DNA from 2 places in the Streptomyces sp. NPDC053493 genome. Region 2 is predicted to be linked to the other one. Evidence: riboswitches for the same ligand, from Rfam matches in the RefSeq annotation. Region 2 holds a riboswitch; the other holds the start of a gene.
The links. Region 2 has a riboswitch for thiamine pyrophosphate ahead of ACIGO8_RS00430 (thiamine ABC transporter substrate binding subunit). Riboswitches for the same ligand answer to the same signal wherever they lie in the genome.

Region 1 (4,388 bases), on a different contig from region 2:
GGGCGGATCCTGGCGGAGGAGAACGCGGGCTGACCGCTCAAGCGGCCCGACCGGACCCCACGACCGGATCGGCGGCCGCGCCCGACACGTAGGCCCTGACCCGGGCCCGACTCCGCCCTGACCCGGGCCCGACCCGGCCTTCGCCCTGCCCTCACGCGGTCACTTGGCCCTCCGGCGGCGGCCGCCCCCGCCGCCCCGGACGCCGCGACCGCTCCGTACGCCACCGCCACGACCATCGCCCGCGCCCCCCGCCGCGTCCGCGGCTCCCGGCCGGTCGGCCGACACCACCAGCGCCGCGAGGCCGGTCGTGAGCGGGACCGAGGCGACCAGGCCGATCGACCCGACCAGCGTGCGGACGATCTCCTCCGCGACCAGCTCGCTGTTGGCCACCGTCCCCACGCTGCTCTGCGCGATGGAGAACAGCAGCAGCAGTGGCAACGCGGCGCCGGCGTAGGCGAGCACCAGGGTGTTCACCACCGAGGCGATGTGGTCGCGGCCGATCCGGATCGCGGCCCGGTACAGCGCCCGCGGCCCCATCGTCGGGTCGGCCTGGTGGAGTTCCCAGACCGCCGAGGTCTGCGTGACCGTCACGTCGTCGAGCACGCCGAGCGAACCGATGATGATGCCGGCGAGCAGCAGGCCGGACATGTCGAGTTCCGGGTAGAGGCCGTGGATGAGGCCGGTGTTGTCGTCGGTGTTGCCGCTGAGCGAGGCCCAGTCGATGAACACCGAGCCCAGCAGACCGATCAGCAGCAGCGAGATCAGGGTGCCGAGCACCGCGACCGAGGTGCGGGCGGACAGCCCGTGGCACATGTAGAGCGCGATCAGCATGATCGCGCTCGACCCGACGACCGCGACCAGCAGGGGATTCGAGCCCTCGAGGATCGCCGGCAGGATGAAGAGGGTCAGCACCAGGAAGCTCACGGCGAGCGCGATCAGCGCCATCACGCCGCGCATCCGGCCCACGACCACGACGGCGAGCGCGAAGATGCCGGCGAGCACCGCGATCGGCACCTTCCGGTTCACGTCGGTGACCGAGTACTGCAGGTCGCGCGGGGCGTCGGGCGCGTACGCCACCACCACGCCCTGGCCCTCGTGGAGTTGCCGCGGCGCGTCCGGCTGCACGATCTCGGTGAACGTACGGCCCTTGTTCGGGCCCGTGGTGACCTCGACGTTCGCCTTGGCGCACTGGCCCTGCTGGGAGTTGACCGCCTCGCGGCCCTCCGGTGTCGAGGTGTCGCCGGTCGGCGGGACCTGGGCGGCGTTCACGTCCTTGCAGTCGACGTGCTCGACGGAGACGACCTTGCCCTGCTCGGTCTGCCGGTCGAAGCCGACGCCGGTGCGCTGGTGGGCGGGCGTGCCGCCGGGCCACAGCACCACGAGCCCGACGACCACGGCGGTGGCGAAGGGGATCAGGACGGCGGCGATGACTCTGCGCAGATGCCGGGAGACGGGCGCGGCGGGCCCGTGGCCGTGGCTGTGGCCGTGGCCGTGCGGTTCGCCGTGCGGTTCGGGGGTCTGATGCGTGGGAGTCACGGGTCGATCATCGCAAGAACAGGTGGGGCCCCACTGTTCAGCACGCCAGGGATGACGCTAGCGTGGTGGCACCTTTGCACACGCGGGAGCTCGGAGCACCGGGCTGAGAGGGCGCTGACGATTCGCTGCGCCGACCGCCGAACCTGTTACCGGGTAATGCCGGCGTAGGGAGATTCGGTCTCATGACCATTCAGGATGCACGCACGCCTGCCTCCGGCCAGAACGGCTCGGGTGACCAGCAGGAGCGCACGCCGGGCTGGCACAAGGGATACGTCGAGGGTTCCCGCCCCGACCTCCGGGTGCCCGTCCGCCAGGTGCACCTCACCAACGGCAAGGACGTGACGCTGTACGACACGTCCGGTCCGTACACCGACCCCACCCTCGACACCGACGTCCGACGCGGCCTGCCGCCGCTGCGCGAGAACTGGATCATCGCGCGCGGCGACACCGAGGAGTACGCGGGCCGTCCCGTCCGTCCCGAGGACGACGGGATCAAGCACACCTCGCCGCGCGGCGGCGGTCTGAAGAACCTCGACGCGGTCTTCCCGGGCCGGCCGCGGCTGCCCCGCCGGGGCCGCGGCGGTCAGGCCGTGACCCAGCTCGCGTACGCCCGCCGTGGCGAGATCACGCCGGAGATGGAGTTCGTCGCGATCCGCGAGAACGTCGCTCCCGAGGTCGTCCGCGAGGAGATCGCGGCCGGCCGCGCCGTGCTCCCGGCCAACGTCAACCACCCGGAGATCGAGCCGATGATCATCGGCAAGCGTTTCCTGGTGAAGGTCAACGCCAACATCGGCAACTCCGCCGTCACCTCCTCCATCGAGGAGGAGGTGGAGAAGATGACCTGGGCGACCAAGTGGGGCGCCGACACGGTCATGGACCTGTCCACCGGCCGCAACATCCACACCACCCGCGAGTGGGTGCTGCGCAACTCCCCCGTGCCGATCGGCACCGTGCCGCTCTACCAGGCCCTGGAGAAGGTCGACGGCAAGGCCGAGGAGCTGACCTGGGAGATCTACAAGGACACGGTCGTCGAGCAGGCCGAGCAGGGCGTCGACTACATGACGGTGCATGCCGGCGTGCTGCTGCCGTACGTGCCGCTGACCGCCCGCCGCAAGACCGGCATCGTCTCGCGCGGCGGCTCGATCATGGCCGCCTGGTGCCTCGCGCACCACAAGGAGAACTTCCTCTACACGAACTTCGAGGAGCTCTGCGAGATCCTCGCGGCGTACGACGTCACGTACTCGCTCGGCGACGGCCTGCGGCCCGGCTCGATCGCGGACGCCAACGACGACGCCCAGTTCGCGGAGCTGCGCACGCTCGGCGAGCTGAACACGATCGCCAAGCGCATGAACGTCCAGACGATGATCGAGGGCCCGGGCCACGTCCCGATGCACAAGATCAAGGAGAACATCGACCTCCAGCAGGAGATCTGCGAGGAGGCGCCGTTCTACACGCTCGGCCCGCTGACCACGGACGTCGCGCCCGCGTACGACCACATCACCTCGGGCATCGGCGCGGCGATGATCGCCTGGTGGGGCACGGCGATGCTCTGCTACGTCACGCCCAAGGAGCACCTGGGCCTGCCGAACAAGGACGACGTGAAGACCGGCGTGATCACCTACAAGATCGCGGCGCACGCGGCGGACCTGGCGAAGGGGCACCCGGGCGCGCAGGAGTGGGACGACGCGCTGTCCGACGCGCGCTTCGAGTTCCGCTGGGAGGACCAGTTCAACCTGGCCCTCGACCCGGACACGGCCCGGGAGTTCCACGACGAGACGCTGCCGGCGGAGCCCGCGAAGACGGCGCACTTCTGCTCGATGTGCGGGCCGAAGTTCTGCTCGATGAAGATCTCCCAGGACATCCGCCGCGAGCACGGCGGTGACCTGAAGGCCGAGGAGATCGAGGCGGGCATGGCGGAGAAGTCGGCCGAGTTCGCGGCGGCCGGCAACCGGGTCTACCTGCCGATGGCGGAGTAGCCGGACCGCCTTCGAACCGAGGGGCCGGCCCGCGACGTCCCGGGGGAGTCGCGGGCCGGCGCCCTCAGCCTGTGCGCTGTTCGGGCGGGCCGGCGTTGTCCGCCTGTGCGTTGTTCGGTGGGCCGGCGTCCTCAGCCGGTGCGCTGTTCGGGCGGGCCGGCGTCCGGGCCGGTGAGGTCGGGGTCGGCGAAGCCCGGGCCGGTGAAGCCGGGGCTGGTGAAGTCAGGGCCGGTGAAGTCGGGGCTCGCGTAGGCCGGGCGCGGGGCCGGCGCGCCCTCGGCCGGGCTGGTGAAGTCCGGCCCGCTGTATCCCACCTTGGGGATACGGCCGGCCGGCGGCGGTGACTGGTCCGGCAGGGGCGGCGGCGCGGCGGCGAGGGCGTCGCGGAGGAACGGCAGCACGCCGCGTTCGAGGAGCGCCCGGCACCAGGCCGCGCGGGCGCGGGACAGCTCGTCGTCGGGAGCCTGGGCGGGGACTTCGGTGGCGCTGTTGCGCAGCGCCGTGACGAGGAGTCCCACCGCGGCGCAGAGCAGTCCGGCCGCGGCGACCACGCCGAAGAAGAGGCCCGCGGTGAGCAGGGTGTCGGCGAAGGCGGGCGCCGGGTTCAGCATCTTCAGGACGGCGCCGACCAGCAGGAAGATCACGGCGGCGGTGCCCGCGAGGATCGGGGCGAGGACGGTGACGACGGCGACGAAGCCCGCGCCGCCCGCCTCTCCCAGGAGCTCGCCCGTACCGCTGCCGCTGCCGCCGGCGGTGCCGGTCGAGCGGACCTGCTCGCGGACCTGCTCGCGTACCTTCACGAAGTGGTCGTACTCGGTCGCGGCGGCGGTGGTGATGAGCGTGGTCGCGTTCAGCGCCATCGCACGCAGCTGGGTG
Region 2 (4,388 bases):
CACCATCGTGAGCACGGCGGCCGTCGACAGCTGGAGCCGGTCGGCGGTCTGCCGGTAGATCTCGGTCTCCAGCGTGGAGTACGCCGGACCGCCGAGGATCTGCACGATGCCGAAGGAGCTCGCGGTGAACAGGAAGACCATCAGCGCGGCGGCGGCGACCGCCGGGCCGAGCGCCGGCAGCGTCACCGTCCGCCAGGCCCGCCACCGGGAGGCGCCCAGGACCCGGGCGGCCTCCTCCTGGCGCGGGTCGAGCTGCGACCACAGGCCGCCGACGGTGCGGACGACGACCGCGTAGTTGAAGAAGACATGGGCGAGCAGGATCGCCCACACCGTGGTGTCGAGCCGCACGCCCCACAGCTCGTCGAGCAGGCCCCGGCGGCCCACCAGGGCGAGGAACGCGGTGCCGACCATGACGGTGGGCAGCACGAACGGCACCGTGACGACCGCCCGCAGGAGCTGTTTGCCGGGGAAGTCGAGGCGGGCGAAGACGTACGCGCCGGGCAGCGCGACGAGCAGCGTCAGCGCGGTGGAGGCGAGCGCCTGCCACAGCGTGAACCACAGGACGTCCAGGATCTCCGGCCGGGCGAGCGTCTCGCCGAACCGGCCGAACTCCCACCGCCCCTCCGGCCTCAGCCCGCGCTCGACGATCGAGACGACGGGCCAGGCGAAGAAGACCGCGAAGAACGCGACGGGCAGCACCATCAGCGCGAGCCGCGCCGCGCTTCCCCTGACGCGGCCCGCGCGGACGGACTCCCGGCCGGGGCCCTCGGCGGGCCCCTCGCCGGGATTCCGGGCTACTTCAGGACGAGCGAGGTCCACTGCTGGATCCACTGGTCACGGTGGTCGGCGATCTTCTTCGGCTCCAGGGTCTCCGGCTTGTCGATCACCACGCCGTGCTGGGTGAAGAGCGCGGGCAGCGTCGCGTCGTTCGTGACGGGGTTGACGAACATCTGCAGCGGCATGTCGTCCTGGAACCTCTTGGAGATCAGGAAGTCGATCAGCGCCTTGCCGCCCTCCGGGTTCTTCGCCCCGTTCAGCAGACCGGCGAACTCGGTCTGCCGGAAGCAGGTGCCCGTGGACACGCCGGTCGGCGCCACCTTCGGCTGCGGGTCGGCGTACAGCACCTCGACCGGCGGGGAGGAGGCGTAGGAGACGACCAGCGGACGGTCGCCCTTGGCCTTCTTGCCGCCGGCCGAGCCGGAGAACTCCTGGTTGTAGGCCAGCTCCCAGCTGTCGACGGTCTTCACGCCGTTGGCCTTGAGCTTCTTCCAGTAGTCCGGCCAGCCCGCGTCGCCGTACTTCGCGGCGGTGCCCAGCAGGAAGCCGAGGCCCGGGGAGGAGCGCTCGGGGTTCTCGACGACGAGGAGGTCCTTGTACTCCGGCTTGGCCAGGTCGTCGAAGGTCTGCGGCGGCGTGAGCTTCCTGCCGGCGAAGTACTGCTTGTCGTAGTTGACGCAGATGTCGCCGGAGTCGATCGGCGTGACCCGGTGCTGCTCCTTGTCGAGCTGCAGCGCGGCCGGGATCCGGTCCAGGCCCTTCGCCTCGTACGAGGTGAAGATGCCGTTGTCGAGGGCGCGGGACAGCAGCGTGTTGTCGACGCCGAAGAAGACGTCGCCCTGCGGCGAGCCCTTGGTCAGGATCTCCTTGTTGACGGCCTCGCCGGCGTCACCGCTCTTGAGGACCTTGACCGTGAAGCCGGTCTTCTTCGTGAACTCCGCCAGCACCTCCTTGGAGGCGTTGAAGGAGTCGTGGCTGACGAGGGTGACGGTCTTGGGCGCGGGAGTGCCGGCGCCCTTGTCCTTGCCGCCGTCCCCGCCGCCGCACGCGGCGAGGGTGGTGACGCCGAGCGCCGCGACGAGCGCGGCGGCGGCGGCCTTCTTGGTGCCCACCTTGGTGGTGCTCACTGGTTTTCCTCCTGGGTGTGACCAGGAAGAGACGCGGCCCTGCCCGCGACCGGGAACACCGGGCGCGGGCAGGGCGCAACAGCTCGAGTTACGACCGAACTTCCTACCCAGAATGACCTGGGCGAGGTTCAGAGGGTCTGCGGTCTGACGGTCACCGCACTCTCAGCGCTGTGGCGCTCCCCTGTCGGAATATGCAGATGTGTTCGAGCTCAGAGTACAAGGTCAGCGTTCGGCGGCGGCGAGCTGTCCACAGGCACCGTCGATCTCCTGACCGCGGGTGTCGCGGACGGTCACCGGCACGCCGTGGGCGGCGATCGCCTCGATGAACGCCTTCTCGTCCTCGGGACGCGACGCGGTCCACTTCGAGCCGGGCGTCGGGTTCAGCGGAATGAGGTTGACGTGCACCCGCTTGCCCTTGAGCAGCCGGCCCAGCAGGTCACCGCGCCAGGCCTGGTCGTTGATGTCGCGGATCAGCGCGTACTCGATGGAGATCCGGCGGCCGGACTTCTCCGCGTACTCCCAGGCCGCGTCCAGGACCTCGCGGACCTTCCAGCGGGTGTTGACCGGCACCAGCGTGTCGCGCAGCTCGTCGTCGGGCGCGTGCAGCGAGACCGCGAGCCGGCACTTGAAGCCCTCGTCGGCGAACCGCAGCATCGCCGGCACCAGACCGACGGTCGAGACGGTGATCCCGCGCTGCGACAGGCCGAGCCCGTCCGGCTCGGGATCCGTCAGCCGGCGGATCGCGCCGACCACCCGCTTGTAGTTGGCGAGCGGCTCGCCCATGCCCATGAACACGATGTTCGACAGCCGCGCGGGCCCACCGGGCACCTCGCCGTCGCGCAGCGCGCGCATGCCGTCGACGATCTGGTGCACGATCTCGGCCGTCGACAGGTTCCGGTCCAGACCGGCCTGCCCGGTCGCGCAGAACGGACAGTTCATGCCGCAGCCGGCCTGCGAGGAGATGCACATCGTCACCCGGTCCGGGTAGCGCATGAGCACCGACTCCACGAGCGTGCCGTCGTGCAGCCGCCACAGCGTCTTACGGGTGGTGTCGTCGTCGCACGAGACGTGCCGCACCACCGACATCAGATCGGGCAGCAGCTCCCCCGCCAGCTTCTCGCGCGCACCGGCGGGAATGTCGGTCCACTCCGCCGGGTCGTGCGCGTACCGCGCGAAGTAGTGCGTGGACAGCTGCTTGGCGCGAAACGGCTTCTCGCCGATCGCGGCGACCGCCTCCTTGCGCTCTGCGGGCGTGAGGTCGGCGAGGTGCCGCGGGGGCTGCTTGGCTCCGCGCGGGGCGACGAAAGTGAGTTCTCCGGGCTTGGGCATGGTCCTACCAGTGTCGCAGACGGAATCCGCGACCGGCTCCGTCCCGTGGGACGGCCCACGAGAAGGGCCCCTGCCCGGCACCTCGGGTGCCGGGCAGGGGCCCTTCTGGCAGGCGTCGTACGCCGAAGGCGCCGCTCAGCCGCTGCCCACGAACAGGACCAGCAGCAGCCACACCACCGGCGCCGTCGGCAGCAGCGAGTCCAGACGGTCCATGATGCCGCCGTGGCCCGGGAGCAGGGTGCCCATGTCCTTGATGCCCAGATCCCGCTTGATCATCGACTCGCCCAGGTCACCCAGGGTCGCGCTCGCCGCGACCGCCAGGCCGAGGAGCAGGCCCTGCCACCACGCGCCGCCGTCGATCAGGAACTCCATGCACAGCGCGCCCGCCGCCATCGCGAAGGCGACCGCACCGACCAGGCCCTCGCGGGTCTTGCCGGGACTGATGCGCGGAGCCAGCTTGTGCTTGCCGAAGCGCCAGCCCACCGCGTACGCGCCGGTGTCGCTGACCACGGTGAGCAGCAGGAAGGTCAGCACCCGCCGCGGACCGTCGTCGGCCGTCAGCATCATCGCCACGAACGTCGCCAGGAACGGCACGTAGAACGCGGCGAAGACACCCGCCGTGACGTCCTTCAGATAGCCCTCGGGCGGCTCCGTCATCCGCCACACGAGCACCGCGAGCGCCGTCAGGGCCATCGCGACCCACGCGCCCTCCGCTCCCCGCACGTAACCGGCGACGACCATCGCCGCGCCGCCCACCGCCAGCGGGACCAGCGGCGCCTTGATGCCCTTGCGCTCCTGGAGGCGGGACGTGAGCTCCCACAGGCCCACCACCACGGCGACCGCTATCACGCCGACGAACGCCGGCTTCCAGATGAACAGCGACGCGATGATGACCGCGCCGAGCCCGACCCCGACTCCTATGGCCGCGCCCAGGTCACGGCCCGCGCTCTTCTTCTGCCGCGGCTGCTGCCGGGGCGCCGGCGCGGGCTGGGACGGGCTGGACATGGGCTCCTGCGGATGCTCGTGCGGCGTCTCGTCACGGAACAGGGGACCGCTCGGCTGAGCGGCCCCCCGGTCGTGATCGTCCTGGTTGTCGCCGGCGGGAACGTCGGACGCGATGGGCATGGGCCGAGTCTGCGCCGCCTGCCGCCCATC

Region 1: linked by a shared signal. The riboswitch ahead of thiC (phosphomethylpyrimidine synthase ThiC) and the one ahead of ACIGO8_RS00430 (thiamine ABC transporter substrate binding subunit) in region 2 are both predicted to bind thiamine pyrophosphate.

What each region holds. Positions count from the first base shown of each region.
Region 1 covers NZ_JBITXS010000004.1:156,003-160,390, reverse strand. The annotation lists gene ACIGO8_RS14050 (SsgA family sporulation/cell division regulator) at 1-33, shown strand, start outside; gene ACIGO8_RS14045 (YibE/F family protein) at 160-1,536, opposite strand; TPP riboswitch at 1,609-1,724, shown strand; gene thiC (phosphomethylpyrimidine synthase ThiC) at 1,719-3,512, shown strand; gene ACIGO8_RS14035 (hypothetical protein) at 3,644-4,388, opposite strand, start outside.
Region 2 covers NZ_JBITXS010000001.1:102,668-107,055, forward strand. The annotation lists gene ACIGO8_RS00425 (ABC transporter permease) at 1-702, opposite strand, end outside; gene ACIGO8_RS00430 (thiamine ABC transporter substrate binding subunit) at 795-1,889, opposite strand; TPP riboswitch at 1,987-2,097, opposite strand; gene rlmN (23S rRNA (adenine(2503)-C(2))-methyltransferase RlmN) at 2,127-3,233, opposite strand; gene ACIGO8_RS00440 (phosphatidate cytidylyltransferase) at 3,369-4,388, opposite strand, start outside.